DNA from 3 places in the Candidatus Clostridium eludens genome. Region 1 is predicted to be linked to each of the others. Evidence: riboswitches for the same ligand, from Rfam matches in the RefSeq annotation. Region 1 holds a riboswitch; each other region holds the start of a gene.
What was found. Region 1 has a riboswitch for S-adenosylmethionine ahead of ACJDU8_RS06695 (methyl-accepting chemotaxis protein). Riboswitches for the same ligand answer to the same signal wherever they lie in the genome.

Region 1 (6,606 bases):
GCAAAAATGCTGGATGTAGCTGCTAGACAATTGATTACTTCTAAAGAGAATAAGAATTCTATAGATGAAAAATTATTTGCTCACAAATGTATATTTGCATCGCTAGCACCAGATGATCGTTTTCGTGCAATAACTCTTCTGGAAGAATTAAAAGTGAACCCTGCACATTTACCTATACCTTTTTACAATAATCCAGGTGTTATAATTGCTATAATAGGTGCAATAATTATGTTTGTTACAATAGGCTACTACACTGAATGGTCAGCATATGGTTCAACCAGTATGGAAACACCTAACAAACGAAAAATAGAATATTTCCCAATAGGTTGGGAACAAGTTGGATACCCCGGACCTTCCAAGGGATATCATACTTTCCGCGGCTATTTGTTGGAGAAATTTACCGAATAAAAAACAGGAGGGCTGTTTTATGACAAAGAATGCTGATGTTATAATTATTGGTGCAGGCGGTGGAGGTGCCGTGGTTGCAAAAGAATTGGGAGAAAAGGGTATAAAAGTTTTATTGCTAGAAGCAGGAACATGGTATGGAAATAAAAAATGGCCTAGTCCACTTAAAGAGCATGGAGATATAAGCTCCACTAGCACTGAGGATCTGAGTGCTGAAATTTTACATAGATGTTTTACAGATTATGAAGGAGATACAAACGATAATATAATTGGAAGATTTCGTTGGGGACCTGCAGATAGAAGCAGGCCTGCTTGGTTTAGAAAAATTCCACAAGGAGGTTTCGCCTGGCAAAGCTCCAGCATAGGAGGATCTACACTGCTCTATTTCGGAAACTCTCCTAGGGCTTTTCCTATTTCTATGAATAATGTCTGGCCAATTTCCTATGAGGAACTAATTCCATACTATGAAAAAGTTGAATCAACACTTCCTGTTTCTCAGGCTCCAATGACAGATAAGGAAGAATTATTTTTTTATGGTGCCAAGAAAACAGGATGGCCACTTTTAAAAACACTTAACGTAACAAATCCAGGATACCGCCCCCAACCCAATGCAATTTTACCTCCCAATCCAAATGTAAAAAATTCAGATTTTAAGTTTGAATATAGTACAGAGGGCTGTACCCTTTGCGGCCATTGTATTAACGGTTGTCGTATTGGACCTTCTGTAGAAAAAGTAGCAAAACGTTCTACACTAGTTAGTTATATTCCCCTAGCTTTAGAAACTGGTAATGTAGAAGTCAGGCCCAATACATTTGCCACCAAAATTATAATAGAAAAAGATACAAGTGGAGATTTAAAATCCGTAGGTGTTAAATATAAAGATACATGGACAGGAGAAAAGGGTGAACTTAATGCGAAAGTTATAGTCATGGCAGCTGGAGCTATTGAATCTCCTAGGTTGTGGCTTAATTCAAAGCTTCCAAACAATCCTTGGGTAGGAAAAGGATTAACAAACCACTGGTTTGATTGCATATCTGGTATATTTGACGAAAAGGTTTTAATGGACATATTAGGTACTCCTGATGTAAAACCCTATGCAGGACAAAATTCAGCAGCTAGATTTGACTATCCGGGACTCGGTGCACTTCAGGGACTAGGGGTAAGTCCTGGGATATATTCCACATTATCATATTCATTAAGTAACTATGGTTACAACTTTTTACATAAACCTAATGCCGAAGAGTCCTGGGATATTAGAGGCAGGATAGTAGGACAGGAGCTTAAAGAAATTATGATGGAATACCCAAGGACACTAAGTATTCTACTATTTACTGATGACGAGGCAAGTATACTAAATACAGTTACGCTGGATAATCTTATAAAAGATGAAAATGGTTTTATTCCTGTAATCAAATATATTCCATGCAAAAACGACATACAAAAAAGAAATAAGCTTGCTGCTATTGCGGCAGATATACTTAAAAAAGCAGGCGCTAATAAAATTATACGTACAGACTGCACACACAACCTGTTGGTCCATATGCACAGCACTATGCGTATGGGGTATGTTACTGATACAAATTGCGAAGCCAAACAAGTTAAAAGATTATTCATTGCAGATAACAGTGTACTTTATAATGGTTTGGGTGGGGCTAATCCCACCCTTACAACACAAGCTCTGGCAGCACGTACAGCTGAAAAAATAGCGGATAAATATTTTAGTTAGCTTTGATGATAGGGGTGTTATCAATGGCAGTATTTGAGATAAGTCTTATATTTATTATCCCAATATTAAATCTCCCATTAGCACCCCTACAATTTCACCTTTCTTATCTATAACCGGAACTGAAAGTGCTATACAGTAATTATTAGTATCTACAGATATATACGGTTGGGATTGATATTCTCTGCCTGTTATTGATTGTTTAAAATAAGGTCTGTGCAAAAAACTAGTATATACATCTTCTTCTTTATAATCCAGGGTTATAGCCTTTCTAAGTCCATCCTTTTGTACTAATCCAAATAGTTCAAAATAAGGACATTTATCTATATTTTTTGTTAATATTTCAGTACAAATATTATAATCCATGGTACTCAAGCCCTCAATTTGTGCTATTCGCCTGAGTTCTTTTAATCCCATTTCTATATTGTTGTATACTTCTTCATCTACTTTGTAGTCTTTAGCAAAAGAGGAAATACCTTCTTTTAACTTTTTATTCATATCTGATAAATTCGAAATAGATTCAAATGCACTTTTCATGGCAGATACTTGATCCTGTGAAGCTGCAGCAACCTGCTGGGTAGCTGCAGAAGTATTTTCCGATATTTCAGATACTTGTCCCATTAAATCTTTTATATCAATTATCTTCTTATTTTGTATATTAATAACTTTATTTATACTTTCTATGGAATCTATAGACTTTTTACTTTCCCTATATATATTATCTAAATTTTCCTTTGTGGCATTAGAAAATGTTATGGTTTCATTAAATATTTCCACTTCATTATCCATACTAGAAGATATATTTGTTATTTCTGATTTAATTTCGTCTATTATACACTGTATTTCTCTGGCCTGATTAGAAGATATAGCAGCTAGTTTTCTTATTTCATTTGCCACTACTGCAAAACCTGAACCGCTTTCCTTTGCCTTTGCAGCTTCTATAGAAGCATTTAGAGAAAGCAGGTTAGTGTTTTTGCTTATATTATTTACTGCATCTGCTATATTCTGAATTTTAAAAGCTTTTTCATATAAATTTTTTACTTTTGATACTAAATTTGCATTTAAGTCTGAAGACTGATTCATCTTTTTAATTAATTCTTCACATATTTTATTACTATGTTTCACTACTTCCATCATAGAATAAGCATTACTTTCAATTAATCCCCCATTTTCTGATATAGATTTATGACCTTCTATAAACTCTTTAATAAGCGTTTCTGTTGTAATTACATCATTCATCTGCTCTATCATATCCTGGGATATATTGTTTATAGCGGAACTGGTCTCTTCTCCCGAACTTTCCACCAGCATTGCATTTGAACTTAAATCTTCACAGTGGTTTACAACTTTATCAGTCATTATGTTTGTTTCATTTATAAATCCTCTCATACTTAGAATTAATACATTTATATTGGAGCATAAATCACTAAATATGCTTCTTTCATGTACTTTTATTTTTTTCGTTAAATCTCCCTGAGATATTTCTTTTATAGATTTGTCAATATCTGACAATGATTTAAGATTCAATTTTAACATTGTCAGAATAGTTGTAACTAAAATTATAATTGCCAGAACCCATATAATGTTATTTAATATAATGCCTCTTCCTCCTACAATAGTGGAAACAATAAAAACTACTGCTGTTAAAAATACTGAAATCGTACCAAATATGGCCCCTATTTTTTTATTTTCCATGTTCAAACCCTCCCCAAAGTAAAATTAAAATACAAAGCCTCTTCTCATAACAATAAGAAGAGGCCAAAAAACTACAGCATCCTCTCATCTCCAAGGAAATATCCTTCAGGATTTAGCACATTTCTAGACTTCTAGCTGTTGCCGGGCTTCACAGGGCCAGTCCCTCCACCACTCTTGATAAGAGAGTATATATTGTATTCATTTTTATTACAATAAATTATATACATTAAAGCTACAATTTGTCAATAATTTTATAAACATTATAGAGATTGTTTATATTAAATATATAAATGCTTCTTCAACGAAACCATTGCTTAATCTATTTCTAGGCCTTTTTAATTCTATCTAAATGCTTAAAGAATGGCTTATCTTTTTCCTGCTTTTCAAACTTATCTCTTGGAGATTGATTTTCTATGGATTCGGGTTCAATAATAACAACCGCTGCCATATCAAATCCTAATTTTTCAAGGATATCTGAATATATCTCTTCGAAATATCTCCCTGTAATGAGTATTTTCACTGGTCTGCCAATTATTGTATAGCTTTCTTTATTTTTTCCGCATATTGCAATTGAAACTTTTTTATCATACCATATACTTCCTGTTATATTTCTATAACTTTGTGACGACTCAAAAAGTTCAACATATTCAATATTCCCTTCTTCATTAATATGGATGGTCTGCTTTACACTGGTATGAGGTATGCCGTTTATTCCAACAGTTGCAAGTATCTTTGTGGTCTCTGAATTATTAATAATATTCTTTATATCATTTATGTTTGCCATTTCATTCTTCACCCCTTTATAACACTCTCTGTAAATCAGAATTAGGATGATTCCCGCATCTGCGATAATCGTCAAAATCTATTGTTAATCCATATTTTGTTCTAATATCATTAAGGCCTTTAGCTAACCTTACATAATATTCCAGTGATGCATTCTTCTGATCTCCAAAAAATGAAAGCGGTCTTGGAACCCAAACAATATATACGACTGATACACCACTGCTCATTAGATCTTCCGCTTCTTCAAGTGTATTTTTAAGTGCTTCGTCTTCAGTTTTAAACCCATTTGGCTTTGCTAGTTCAACGCCTCCAACAATTCCTGAATTTACATTTCCTTTCCCAAAAATATTGACTGCCCTTTTAAGACGATTTTTCCATTCATTATATCCAACCCACTCTTCTTTACCAGGACAAATCCATTTAAATAAATCATTATTTAGAACCTCTATATCAGAAGTATAACTTGTTAACCCTGTTTCATTATATAAACGCCCTAGTTGCTCTTCATTTAATGCAGTTGTTATTATTTGGCTTGGGAATCTCCTTGTTTTAAAGTTCTGACCTATTGCTTTTAAAATCTCAATGTAATAATCAGCCTCAGCATCAAATGGTACCACACCATTGGTATCTGAGTCCATAGTCATGCATATAGTTGTAAATCTCCCTTTCTGCTTTAATGCCTCCTTTACTGTTTCATATGCATCCTGAGGTGTTAACTTTTTCTTTATAACTCCATCTTTACTCAAATGAGGAACCAAATCACAGTATTTGCATCAATGATTATTCTTCCAAAAATAGCAATATGATGATGGCGTTATATTTAATCTCTGAGGTCTTGCAAATACTACTGAATCCATTGGTGTACCACTACTAGTAACTTTTCCATAGTAATCTGGTTTCTCCCAGAAATCAACTTCTTCTATTATTTTTTCATTATCAACTAGTACGAATTTACCATCTATATAGTCTACACTATAAGGATTTTGGTCCAAAGGTGTTGGATCTGTTATTATAGTTGTTCCATCCCTTAAAATTAATGATTCTGGAACTGATTTTGTTTTTTGGTCCCTAGCCCCAAGTGAAGCAAAGAATACATTTGATCCTATTAATTGATAAACATCAGGATCAATTTTCTCTAAAGCTTTTTCTGTATAGTGTACACCTCTTCGCTGAACATCAGTTTTTAAAATAATTAGTTTTGGAATTTCAGTATACTTTTCTACGACCTCCTCAAAGCTAAGTTGTTTTTCATAATTGTTTGTAACTATCATAAACTTTCTCCCTCTATAATAAATTTAGGTTGATAAAGGTAACCCATAACCCTGTATTAACTGTATAATAGCTATCATTAGATTGAGTGACGTCGAGTTCTCCTTGAGACATACCTCGGTATTAAAAGACTGATACCTCTGTCTCATAAACAGTCTTCATTTATAAAAAAAACTAGGACATACTTCTAAAATTACATTTAGAAGAAATATCCTAGTCTCCAGTTTTCTGGTCAACTATTCTTTATTAGATCTTTAGATTCAATAAGGCAAAACAAAAAGCCTGTTTACTGAAATAGGTTCTACCTATCATATACACTAAGACTATAATTTATCAATAACTAATTGTATTTATAATATCTTTAACTTTTACATCTGAATTAAATTCTGCATCATCTATATAAAGCATTATCACAGGATAATCAGATCTTTCATACTTAAATATATTATCACTATCTTCACTGAAAACAGTAGGATTCCTTTTTTTACACACTTCACTATCTGCATCTATAAATATTTCCGCATAATTTTCTGCTCCAATTATATTTTTAGCATACTCTCTATCTTCTTTAAACCTGCTTACAGATGTAACTATAGTTATAGTTCCACTATCTGCAAACAAATTAGCCACCTCAGCAATTCTTCTGGTCTGTTCATGGGCGTCCTTAGAATTGAATGTAAGATCAGAGCTAAGTCCAAACCTTAAATGAGATGAGTCAAGATAATACACCT
Region 2 (6,606 bases), on a different contig from region 1:
GAGGCAATTGGAAATGGCTCCTTGCTATCCATGTTAAAGATATATACGGGACTGTTTACTTTACCTTTTATAATAATACGTTCTTTGACTTTATCTGAATTAATATCATATTGTAACATCCTAATTAAGTAAAAAGACAAAACCTTATATATAACTCACTGGGTTTCATCTTTTTACTTCACATATCGCTGCTAGTTACAATTGTGTCTTATATTTAATTTATATTTTTATTTAATTCCAGCATCATTTAAATAACTTTTATCCAACAAATCACTTACCTTCACGTCTTTTCTAACTGTATTATTTTGTCTTAAGCTTTTAATGGTAGCTGCTAGTGATGTTGTAACTTCATCAGTTAGTCTTATATCAAAATCTTCTTTAGCAAGACCCTTTACTACAATTTGCTTATCTAATTTAAGCTCTTTAGAAATAATATCAGCAGCCTCATCAGGATTTGCTTTAGCCCATTTTTCTGATTTTTCATAAACCTTTAGAATCCTTTTTACAATATCAGGATTTGTTTTTCCAAAACTATTATTTACTACAATCAAATTGACTTCATACTTTAAGTTTGTTCCATCTCCTATTTTATAGGCTGTTCCTTCAGCTTCAATTGAAGATGCGTATGGATCCCACACAATTGCAGCATCAATATTTTTAGATGTAAAAGATGTCTTTATATCTGGCGGCTGTAAATTTACAAGTTGGATATCACTTTGCTTAAGTCCTTCTGATGCCAGATATTTGACAAGAAGTAAATGTGCAGAGGAACCAACGGTAACTGCTACTTTTTTACCTTTCAGGTCTTTAGCCGATTTTATGTTTGAACCGGCTGCTGCAAGTATTGTATTTAGCTTATATCCTACTGCATAAGCCCCAATACCTTTAATATCTATGCTATTTGCTCTTGCCTGTATGGAGGGCTGATCTCCAATTTGTCCTATATCAAGTTTTCCACCTGCAAATGCTTCAACCATAGGAGGCCCAGAGACAAAACTTTGAAATTTAATTTTTATATTATCATTTTTAAATTCTTCATCAAGCCATCCCTTATTTTTTGCAATAATTAAAAGTGCATGATTTATTCCCGGCTGATAGCCTATATTTATTTCTTTTAACTTTGATTGTTCTTGTTTTTTACTGCTTGATGAATTATTCGCTTGTCCGCAGCCAGATAAAGCAAGTAAGCTTATCAAAAGTACTGTAATTATAGAAAATATTTTTTTCATATTATTCATCTCCTTTAAATATCTGCATTAATTTCAGCTACTGGTAATTTTTCCTTAATTAAATCAGGATATTTCAATCCACTTCCAGTATTTAAAAGCACTATTTTTTCATCAGATTTCAAAAAACCCTCTCTTAACAGTTTTTTAACTCCTGCAACTAAAGACGCTCCTTCCGGACATATAAACAATCCTTCTGTCTTTGCCAAAATATCAAGCAATTCCACAATTTCAGAATCTTTTACCTCTATTGCTGTACCATTACTTTTTCTTACTGCATCTAAAACTATGAAATCTCCTAAAGCCTTAGGTACCCTTATTCCACCTGCTATAGTATTAGCACCTTTGCAAAACTCAGAATCTTTAGTTCCCTCATTAAATGCCTTTACAATAGGATTGCATCCTTCTGCTTGAACAGCTATAAGTTTAGGAACTTTGTCTTTAATCCATCCCAATTCCTTGAGTTCTTGAAAGGCTTTCCATATTCCTATTATTCCAACTCCTCCCCCTGTTGGATAAAGTATAGCATCCGGAAATTCCCAATTAAAGTACTCTGCAATTTCAAATCCCATTGTCTTTTTTCCTTCAATTCTATATGGTTCTTTAAGAGTGGCAGCATCAAACCATCCATGTTTCTCTACACCTTTTGATATTATTTTTCCAGCATCAGATATTAATCCTTTTACAAGATAGGTTTTTGAACCATATACATAAGCTTCCTTTTTAGCAAGCTCAGGGGCATCCTCTGGCATAGCAACTACAAGCTCAATTCCTGCTTTACTGGAATATGCTGACCAGGCTCCTCCTGCATTTCCTGCAGTTGGCATAGCTATGGTTTTTATTCCAAGCTCTTTTGCCTTAGATATCCCAACGGCAGCTCCTCTGGATTTGAAAGTGCCTGTAGGGTTTAATGCTTCATTTTTTATATAAAGTTCCTTTGCACCTAATTTTTCCCCCAAATTCTGAATTTTAAGTACTGGAGTATCACCCTCCCCAAGTGTAACTATATTTTTCTCATCTTCAATTGGAAGTAACTCTTCAAATCTAAACAGTCCTTTCTTCCTTGTCTTAAAGATATCCTTGTTCACTTCTTTTTTTACCCTTTCAAGATCATATTTTACCAGCAGCGGACCTCCGCAATGGCATAGATTATGTGGTTCATCTTTTGAATACCTTTCTCCACACTTTGAACATTCTAAATAATTAAAATAACTCATGACTTTACTCTCCCTTATTTAATTTTATTTTTATATATTATATGAAAATGGATTTTCCACTTTTGTAAAAAATTCATTATATATTTCACTTTTAATCCGTGAAAAATCATAACTTCCTCTATCTCTAGGTCTTGAAAGTTCTACTTTTACCACCCTTTTTATTCTTCCAGGCCTGCTGGATAAAACAATCACCCTATCACCTAAATAAATCGCCTCGTCTATATCATGGGTTACAAGAATCATTGTAGTATTTTGTTTTTTCCATATTTTCAATATTTCCTGCTGCATATTAATACGGGTCATAGCATCTAATGCTCCAAAAGGTTCATCAAGAAGAAGCAGTTTAGGTTTATTTACAAGTGCTCTTGCAATACTTATTCTCTGTTTCATTCCTCCAGACAGCTGCTCGGGATATGATTTTGCAAAGCCGTCCAGTTCGACCAGTTCAAGCTGTTCATTTACTAATTCTGCTTTTTTCCTCTTAGATAATTTTTTGCTTATTCCAAACTCTATATTTTTTTCTACTGTAAGCCATGGAAAAAGTCTTGACTCTTGAAATACCATACCTCTATCTATACCTGGACCTTTTACAGGCTTATCGTAAGAATAAATATTGCCCCTATAATTTGTATCTAATCCCACTATAGTTCTAAGCAAGGTACTTTTTCCACACCCACTTGCCCCTACAATGCTTAAAAATTCTCCTTGTCTAACTGACAGGTTAATATCATCCAATACATTGAGGTAACCATTATCAACTTTAAAATCTTTATTCAAATTTTCTATTTTAATAGCCTCATAACTTTCATCAGCACTCATGTAATATTTACTCCTCTCTAACTTTGATTATTTGTATCCCATTTTATAATTACAAACTGAAATTTTTTTATTAAATAATCTATCAAAAATCCAACTACGCCTATAGAAAAAACTCCAACCAACATAACATCCGGCTGAGATAATTCCCTAGCATAGGATATTGAATATCCTATGCCAGACGTGGCAGCAATTATTTCCGCTGTTATAACACTCATCCATGCACTTCCGATTCCAATTCTCAATCCTGTAAAAATAGATGGAAGTGCCGAAGGAAAAACTATTTTTGTCAGTACCTGAAATTTATTTTTTTCTAATATCTCAGAGACTTCTAAATATTTTTTATCTGCTCCTTTTATACCATGAATAGTATTTATAAGTATGGGCCAAAAACTTCCAATTGCTATTACAGTTATTTTAGAAGCCTCATCTATACCCATCCACAATATAAGTACAGGAACCCAAGCTACAATAGGAATTGGTCTCAAAAGACCTATAAGCAAATCAACAGCTTTTTCGGCTATTTTAAACAGTCCAATCAATGTTCCACATACTACACCCAGAGAAGCTCCTATAAGATATCCTTTTATAACCCTTAATATACTTATAAATAGATTTCTAGCTAAATCACCACTTTTCACCATGTCTAAAAAAGCCAAAAATATGGTATGAGGAGATGGAAGAACTGACTGCTTAACAAGTCCCTTATTACTTAGTAATTGCCATAATATAATCACTATTACAGGGAGTATTAATGCAATAAGTATATTTCCAATAAATTTAATTTTTTTATTTAATTCTGATTTTACATTCATTATTATTCACCCCGTCATAATATATAAAGAAATTTGCTAATATAAAAAATATTCAAACTATTTTTTTTGCACAATATCATAAATTTGACTTATACATATTGTAAATTTAAAAAGCTGTTTTTCAAATAAGAAAAACAGCTTAAATCCAAGTTAAAAGTCTTAACTTAACTATCCTTCTTATCTCTCAGAATAATTATATTCTGCAGGAATTGACACCGATACATAATAAATGCCGGTTGTCGGGCTTCATAGGGCCAGTCCCTCTACCTCTCATGATAAGATAATACTTTATCAGTATTAATATGAAATTTTATTATTTATAAAAAATAAAACCTCTATCCTCTAATTACAGAGGCAGAAATTTTCCGCGGTTCCACTCTGTTTACTGCAAATAATTACCTCCATCGCAGCAACTTTTGAATTAATTACTCAAGAATGCACTTCAGTTAATTCATTCCAAGATCTCTCACAGCTCAATAAAGATCTCTCTCTTAGGACTTTTTTAACTTACTCTTTCTATCATAGTAAATATACTTTTATAATTTCTTAATTTCATGTATCATTATATCAGACAAAAAAACATATTTCAAATACTTAAAAGGTATTGAATTAATACAAATAAGATATAAATAGCAGATAGAGGTGAACATTTCTATGGATATTAGACAACTTAGATACTTTTTAGCTATAGTAGAAAATGGCAGCATAACTAAAGCTGCAGAACAGCTTCATATCGCACAACCGCCACTTAGCCAACAACTAAAATTACTTGAAGATGAACTTGGATTAAAACTAATAGAAAGAAATACAAGAAAAATACAAATAACTGATGCAGGCAGAATACTTCAATATCGCTCCAAACAAATTTTAGATCTGGTCAAAAATACAAAAGAAGAATTAAATAATTTAAAAGAGGGATTTAAAGGCTTACTTTCTTTGGGAACTGTGCCATCTTCTGGCACTACAATCTTATTAAAAAAACTCAATCACTTTCATGATAAATATCCACATATAAATTTTAAAATACGAGAGAGCAATACTTCTCAAATTTTAAAACTGCTTGATATAGGCACTATAGAAATAGGCTTGGTATTTACTCCTTTTGATTCTGAAAAATTCGAATCATTATTACTATCAAGTGAATCAATGGTAGCAGCAGTAAATCAGGATGTATTTTTTACAAATTTCAAAGATAAGATTAGTTTGAATGATTTAATAAACAAGCCCTTAATAGTTGATCATAAGTTTAAAGATATGTTAATTTCCTCGTGCCAGCAAATTGGATTTGAACCAAGAATACTTTGCGAAAGTGAAGATGCACGTGCAGTGCTCCTTTGGGCTAATACTGGAATTGGTATAGGAATAGTTCCAGAATCCGCCTCAGAACTCATCCCTGGTCTAAATTTAAAATACATTGATATAAATGAACTTTCTCTAAAAGCACGTCCTGCTGTAGTATGGATTAGAAATAGATATTTATCTGACGTAGCTAAAGATTTTCTAAAAACTTTTAAAGGAAATTGACCTATGAAGAAGGTATCTTACTAAATTGAACATTTCAAATAATTTTCCCAAATAAAAAAGCATTAGAATTTGACCTTTTAATTAAACATTCTAATGCTGAATTATTTTTCTATAAACATTCTATAAATTTTTTATATTGTCAGGTTTTGGTGCGGATAACAGGACTTGAACCTGCATGAAGTTGCCCTCACTAGGACCTGAACCTAGCGCGTCTGCCAATTCCGCCATATCCGCACAAAGTACTTAGTTATTATAACATATTTTTTAAATTAAGTTAATATATAAAACATATAAATTCCATACTAATAAACAATAATATTTTTATCTAGTTTGCTGCAGCAGAGTTTGAATATAAGTTAAAAACTACATTTCCCCCAGAAGTATATCCTTGTATATATATAGGATATTTAAAATCATTTCTAAATTTGTAATCTATATTTCCATAATCTACAGTAGCATCCATTCCTTCATCTACATAGTGTACAGGAAGTGTATGGTGAACTCTTTCTACAGATGTAAGTCCTGCATTATTAACCGCATTGTAAAGTGTCGTAGATACCTGACATATTCCCCCGCCTAATCCTGTTTCCAGTTTATCTCCAATAATAACAGGGGCAGCCTGGTATCCTTTGGCTGCAGTTCTTTGTCCAACAACTCCGTTAAAACTAAAGGTACCTCCTGGCATTACCACATATCCATTTATACTCCCGGTAGCAAGTTGTATGTTATTTGCCCTTTCTGCTGAGGATATGCTTCCGTAGTTTGTACTAAAACTGGATATTAATGTATCTACAGTTTTTAGTTCATCTTCTTTTATTGAGGCTTCAACTGATTGTAATTCTGCCTTTATGCTTACATCCTCATGTATATTACCATTTATTTTAGACGATAATTCTTTCTCCAGGGCTTTCCTGTTCAATTTAACTCCATTCTGCTGAGGAGTTATTTGAAAACCAAAGTTTGCCATTTTTAAAGATGCATTTATAGGATCTAAATTGACATCCTTTT
Region 3 (6,606 bases), on a different contig from region 1:
ATACATCCCCTGGAGTAAATATGATCCTTCTTTCACAACATTTATCTAAGAGTTTTCTGGCATCTATATTTTTTAATTTTACAAATATATGCAGTCCCCCTTCCCCAAGTATTTCTCTATTTTTTATATACTTTCTTGCACATTTTAGTGCAAATTCATACTTTTCCCTATACACTCTTCTAGCCTTTTTTATGTATTTATCAAAATTGCCGCAATTTAGATAGTCATAAAAAACTGCCTGGTCAAGTGAAGAAGTGTGGATATTTCTGGCCCTTTTTACACTTTCCAAGTATCCTATAAGCGTCTTATCCCCTAATATCCAACCTATTCTTATTCCAGGAAATAGTATCTTTGAAAAGCTGCCTATATATATAACACTATTACCAGAGCCACTAAAGGCAGCAATAGGTGATACATGAGCTCCTAAATATCTAAGCTCCTCATTAAAACCATCTTCAATTATAGGTACATTATAAGATTTAAGCATATTATATACACAAACTCTTTTTTCTGGAGACATAACAATACCTGTGGGATTATGATAAGAAGGAACAAAATATGAAATTTTGAATTTATTTTTTTGTAATTCTTTTTCAAGTATGCTTAAATTTACTCCATCCTTCTCCATATCTACACCTGTTATATTAAGCCCGTGCAACTTCATAATCTTAATTGCAGTATTGTGAGTTGGATTCTCACATATTATATTGTCTCCCTTCTCTGTAATACAGGACAATATCAAATCAAAGCCTTCTGTAAAACCATTTGTTATAAGTATGTCCTTTTCCTGTATATCCACACCCTTATTTTCCATATATTTAAGCAAATATTGAATAAGGGGCCTGTATCCTTTGGCATATCCATAATTCAGTACTTTTTCTCCCTCAATAGACATCCTGTTTAAAAATGCCCTCTTAAACTCACCTACATTAAACAGATTTTCATCAGGAGCTATACTTTTAAAAGATATCATTCCCTTCTGCCATTTCGCCTCATGTTTAATTATATCTAATTTTTCTGAAAGTTTTCCATAGTTGTTTATTTCATTCTCCCAGTTTACACTCCACTTTCCCTGAAAATCCACTTTAATATTTGATACAAAAGTACCTTTTCCCTTTTTTATATATACGAATCCCTCATCCTGTAAAAATTCATAGGCATATATTATTGTATTTCTGCTTACATTAAACATAGAAGCCATTTCCCTGGTGGATGGCAGTTTTTCATCACTTCTAAGCAGCCCCTTTAATATCATATCTTTAATATAATCCTTTACCTGTACATATACAAGCCTATCTTTATCTATTTTAATATTAGAGAACATAATAAATTTCACCTCAACTATATTTTTACACAATTAAATGAAGAAATAAATAAAGAATAATACCCAGTTAAATACTTAAAAGGTACTATTCTTTATTCTATGAGGTGTTTTGTGTTAAAATTATTTATTTTTTAAAATGCCGGAACTATACTTCCCTTATACTTTTCGTTTATAAATTGTTTAATTTGTGGATCATTCACAGCTTTTGCTAAAGCTTTAATATAAGGTTTATCTTTATCTTCTTTTCTAACAGCAATTATATTGGCATAAGGTGAATCTTTTGATTCTATAGCAATGGCATCTTTTGTTGGATTTAAATTTGCCTCTAATGCATAATTTGTATTTATAACGGCTGCATCTACATCTGATAAAATTCTTGGAAGCTGCGGTGCATCAACCTCTTGTATATTTAAGTTTTTCTTGTTCTCAGTTATATCCAGTTTTGATATGGTGTCTCCATCTTTTACCTTTATGAGTCCTTTAGCAGCCAACAACTTTAAAGCCCTGGCTTCATTTGTAGCATCATTTGGTACAGCTATTTGTGCTCCATCTTTTAACTCACTTAAACTCTTAATCTTATTTGAATAAACCCCCATTGGTTCAATATGCACTTTAGCAACATAAGTCAAGTCTGTGTTATTCTTTTGATTAAACTCTTCTAAATATGGTATGTGTTGAAAAAAGTTTGCATCTATTTCTCCTGACTCTAAGGCTTTATTTGGAGTTACATAATCTGTGAATTCAACTATTTGCAGGTCATATCCTTCCTTTTTCAGTATAGGCTTAACCTTTTCCAATATTTCTTTGTGAGGCTGAGGAGATGCCCCTATCTTTATTGTAGTTTTGTCCTCATTTTTACTTGTGCTGCCTTCACTTTTTTGTGAGCCGCACCCAACTAGTGCAAAAATAACTATTAATGATAAAATAGCGGTTAATATTCTTTTCATTTCTTATTCCTCCCTTATGATATTAGATTAAAAATAATAAAGCCCGAGGATAACCTCGAGCTAAAAATCTCAAACTATCCCCTATCTTTCAGCTTACGCTGTAGGAATTAGCACCAATGTATTATAAAATAATACTGGTTGCCGGGCTTCATAGGGCCAGTCCCTCCACCACTCTTGATAAAGCTTATATTAAATTCATAACTTACAGAATAAATTATAGCATACAATTTAATAATGTCAATACCATTTCAAAAACATAATAAATTCATATTAATTCCTCTAAAAAACCACTATTAAATTGAAATATTGATAGTGTGGTTCTTTAATATTTTAATTAAAATGTATATTATTATATTAAAGAGGTTTTACACCAAAATCAAAAAATAGGAAAATAAAGTTGATATTGGAGGAATTAATAATATGAAAATAGGAATCATAATGGGAGGTATATCTTCTGAAAGAGAAGTTTCCCTAAATTCAGGAAAATCAATAATAAACTATATGGATAAAAACAAATATGATATTATACCTATTGTTATAGATAAAAAAAGTGATGTAATGGAGAAAGTGAAGGATATAGATTTTGCATTTATTGCACTTCATGGCAAATTTGGTGAAGATGGTATAATTCAATCTGTTTTTGAAACTATGGATATTCCCTATTCAGGCTGCAGCCCTCTAACCAGCGGTATTTGCATGGATAAAGACATAAGTAAAAAATTACTGTGCTCTGAGAATATAAACACTGCCAGCTGGATATGTACTAAATCCATAGAAGATATTAACTATAAATACTTAGAAGAAATGGGATACCCTGTAGTAGTAAAACCCAACTGTGGTGGCTCAAGTGTAGCCACTACTATAATAACAAAAAGTGAAGATGTAGAAGCTGCCGTTCGCCTTGCTTTGAATTATGATACAGAAGTTATGATTGAAAAATATATAGCAGGTGATGAAATAACCTGCTGCATATTAAATGGAACTACCCTTCCAATACTTGCTATAAAACCTAAAGGCAACTTCTTTGATTATACTTCGAAATATGCAGATGGGGGCTGTGATGAAATAGTAGTAGAATTTGAGAAACCACTGCAAAATGAAATTGAAGAAATATCCAGAAAGTGCTGGAATCTTTTCAAGTGCAAAGGATACGTTAGAGTAGATATGATACTAGAAAATAAAATTCCCTATGTGCTTGAACTGAATACTCTACCAGGACTCACTAAAAATAGCCTCTTTCCTAAAAGTGCTAATGCAGTAAATATATCTTTTACAGAATTATTAGACAAAATAATTCAATGCTCTCTGTAAATTTTAAGAGTATCTGAAAATAAATAACTAGCATGCTGGCTAGTTATTTATTTGAATATACCCAAAATATCACCATTTTAATGTACATCCTGTTTTATGTTCAAATTCTGCTTTTACATTATCTAAATTTTCTATATTTACGTTCTCTAATTTTAGTTCTAAACTTAAATTCACGCTATTAAAGGATGGATTTTTCTTTAATTTTATATTCTCTCTTTTACAAATATCTGCCGCTATTTTTATTATTTCATTTTGGTTTGCACTGCTTGATGCGCTAATATTCCACCCTGTAATATTAGCTAAATGCTGAATATGTGTTTTATACTTTTCTCCAATTACAGAACTTATAAACGAAAGTTCTATATATTTTTCATCAGAACATGATTTGATACCTTTTCTGTAGGGTTTGAATTCCTCTTTACTAAAAAACTCTTCAATTAAATTTAAAGCCTTATTTTGTTCCATAGCTTCACATCTGCCAGAAGCTTTCATATAAATATGCTCTGTACTTCCTTTTACTCCAGCTTCAGCACATTCAATTAATAAATTTAATCCCGTAATATTTTGAAATTCCTTTAGCTTATCTTCTCCTACAACATATATAGAATTTGTTATTACTACTGCCTGCCTCTGCTCCAACCTATAAGATATCTTTTTAATAGAAACATCCTGTAAAATTCTATTTACAATTTCAGAGGCTGCATTTATATTTACAGTATTACTTATCTCTACTTTCCAGCCTACTTGCTTTTCAAACTGTTCTATTTTACTATGTATATTTTCATGTACCACAGCCGGAAAATCAAAATTTAGAATTACTTTTTTTTCATCATACATAAAACTTGCTTTTTTAGGATTAAAGCAACTAAAATATTTATTGGTAAGTTCTCTTAATTCATTTGGTTTAAGTTCTTTTCTCTTTAGGCTTTCTTGAATTACATCCTCACTTTTACACTTAAACAAAAATAATCTTCTATTGTCACTTTCAAAATAAGGAGAATTCATTATAATTCTTTGAAAATTCTCTAAAGTATTTTTCACTTTATTGTTTCCATTCCATATATAATTCATCTCTTCTGTGGTAAAGAGCTTTTCTCCATAGTTAACCGATACAAATTTCCATAATTTTTTCATGTTATTTTCATTTAGTTCCTCATCACAATTCATAACTTTATCCAAAGACTTTTTCCATTGTTTCCTAGGCTTATTTATATTCATCTCATAGATTTCACTGCATTTAGGTGCATAAACTTTTCCCCTTACTTCTGAGGAAAGCTGCCTGCAAAAATTTTCTATTACACTTTCATTTCCATGAACTATAAATATATTCCCAGGATTCAAAAAACTTATAAGTGATTTTATTTCACTTTTATCACTGTGAGCTGAAAGTCCCACATTTTTTACTGTACAATTTACAGGAACTGTTTTTTCATTTATATATAATTTCTTATCCTTTTCTTCTTTCAAAAGATCCAAGAGCTTTCTTCCCGGAGATTCCTCATCCTGATATCCTGTCATAACTATATATCCATTTTCCATAGGGGCTATCTTTTCCGCATAGTACTGACTGTATCCACCTGTAAGCATGCCAGAACTTGAAACTATTATTAAAGGTTCCCTATCTTCTAATATTTTTTCCCTAAGTTTATTATTATCTATTGAAATTATGTTATCATCATAAAATGGTTCAATTCCCTTTAATATTTTTTTACCTAGAGAATTTTTAAGATATAGAGGATTTAACTTATAGGTTCTATTTATATCCCGTATCATTCCATCTACATACACCTTAATATCTTTTAATAAATTTTTATTCAATGCCTTTTTTATGGTAAGCAATACCTCCTGTGCCCTGCCCAGAGCAAAAGCCGGAATTAACATTTTACCACCTTTTTGTTTACATTCATTTATTATATCTATAAGCCGTTCCTCTTCTACTTCTCTGTTGGAGTGCAATCTGTCTCCATAGGTGGCTTCAAAAATTGCTACATCCGGTCTTAACCTTGGAACTTTTAATCCTTCTACAGTTTTTTGTGAAAATACAGAAAAATCTCCAGAATAAAACAGAGAACCCTGAGGCGTGGTAATATAAATACACGCAGCTCCTGCTATATGTCCTGCAGTGTAGAATGTAAGTTTTATATCTTCAAAAATAGGGAATTCCACCATATAGTTTATGGGGAAGATATTATTTAACATATTTTTAACATCTTCCTCTGCATATAAAGGAATTTCCCCTTCCCTATTATTCATGATCTTTAAACTGTCATATAGAAGTACCCTCATTAAGTCCTTTGTCATTCTAGTAGTATATATCCTGGCTGTGGGATATTCTTTACTTATTATAGGGAGGGATCCTATATGATCCATGTGAGAATGACTTATAATTACAGCATCTATCCCTCCCTGCTCCTGAATTGATTTAAAATCCGGAAGGGCATCTTTAGAAGAACTCTGTCTTATGCCGCAATCCATAAGTATATTTCTATTACATATTCTCACAAGTATACAACTTCCACCTACTTCTCTGGCTCCCCCTAAAAATGAAATGTTCATATTGTGACATCACCTCCCTCTCCCAGTAAATATGTCATATTCTAAAGAGCCTTAATCAATGCATAACCAATCCCAAGATGTCTTATATAGTATTTTAACATATATAATTGTATTATTCAAAATGAATAATTGAAATTACTGGTAAGAGTAAATATAATTTTTAACAGGTGAACATACAAACATATTAATAGTTACAACATACCGCTAAAATATTTATACATTTTCAGCAATATAGTAAATTAGTTTTTCTGTATCCTGCCACCCCAGACATGGATCTGTAATGGATTTTCCATAAGTACCTTCATCCACGTGTTGATTGCCTTCTTCGAGGTAACTTTCAATCATAAATCCCTTAATCATATTCTTAAGTGTAGCATCATATTTTCTACTCATAAGTACCTCTCTGGCAATTCTTGGTTGTTCCTTATAAAGTTTAGTGGAATTTGCATGGTTTGTATCTACAATAAT

Region 2: linked by a shared signal. The riboswitch ahead of ACJDU8_RS02595 (ABC transporter permease) and the one ahead of ACJDU8_RS06695 (methyl-accepting chemotaxis protein) in region 1 are both predicted to bind S-adenosylmethionine.
Region 3: linked by a shared signal. The riboswitch ahead of ACJDU8_RS20285 (MetQ/NlpA family ABC transporter substrate-binding protein) and the one ahead of ACJDU8_RS06695 (methyl-accepting chemotaxis protein) in region 1 are both predicted to bind S-adenosylmethionine.

What each region holds. Positions count from the first base shown of each region.
Region 1 covers NZ_JBJHZX010000007.1:97,566-104,171, forward strand. Annotated here, with positions in the region: gene ACJDU8_RS06685 (hypothetical protein) at 1-408, shown strand, start outside; gene ACJDU8_RS06690 (GMC family oxidoreductase N-terminal domain-containing protein) at 428-2,131, shown strand; gene ACJDU8_RS06695 (methyl-accepting chemotaxis protein) at 2,186-3,823, opposite strand; SAM riboswitch class I at 3,905-4,007, opposite strand; gene ACJDU8_RS06700 (pyridoxamine 5'-phosphate oxidase family protein) at 4,149-4,607, opposite strand; gene ACJDU8_RS06705 (hypothetical protein) at 4,624-5,352, opposite strand; gene ACJDU8_RS06710 (hypothetical protein) at 5,380-5,877, opposite strand; gene ACJDU8_RS06715 (GTP-binding protein) at 6,209-6,606, opposite strand, start outside.
Region 2 covers NZ_JBJHZX010000003.1:12,996-19,601, reverse strand. Annotated here, with positions in the region: gene ACJDU8_RS02610 (ABC transporter substrate-binding protein) at 228-1,229, opposite strand; gene ACJDU8_RS02605 (threonine synthase) at 1,244-2,443, opposite strand; gene ACJDU8_RS02600 (ABC transporter ATP-binding protein) at 2,474-3,262, opposite strand; gene ACJDU8_RS02595 (ABC transporter permease) at 3,280-4,074, opposite strand; SAM riboswitch class I at 4,249-4,356, opposite strand; gene ACJDU8_RS02590 (LysR family transcriptional regulator) at 4,729-5,598, shown strand; tRNA gene ACJDU8_RS02585 (tRNA-Leu) at 5,746-5,832, opposite strand; gene ACJDU8_RS02580 (VanW family protein) at 5,924-6,606, opposite strand, start outside.
Region 3 covers NZ_JBJHZX010000040.1:12,363-18,968, forward strand. Annotated here, with positions in the region: gene ACJDU8_RS20280 (aminotransferase-like domain-containing protein) at 1-1,324, opposite strand, end outside; gene ACJDU8_RS20285 (MetQ/NlpA family ABC transporter substrate-binding protein) at 1,456-2,271, opposite strand; SAM riboswitch class I at 2,350-2,455, opposite strand; gene ACJDU8_RS20290 (D-alanine--D-alanine ligase) at 2,692-3,582, shown strand; gene ACJDU8_RS20295 (MBL fold metallo-hydrolase) at 3,652-6,138, opposite strand; gene ACJDU8_RS20300 (3-deoxy-7-phosphoheptulonate synthase) at 6,352-6,606, opposite strand, start outside.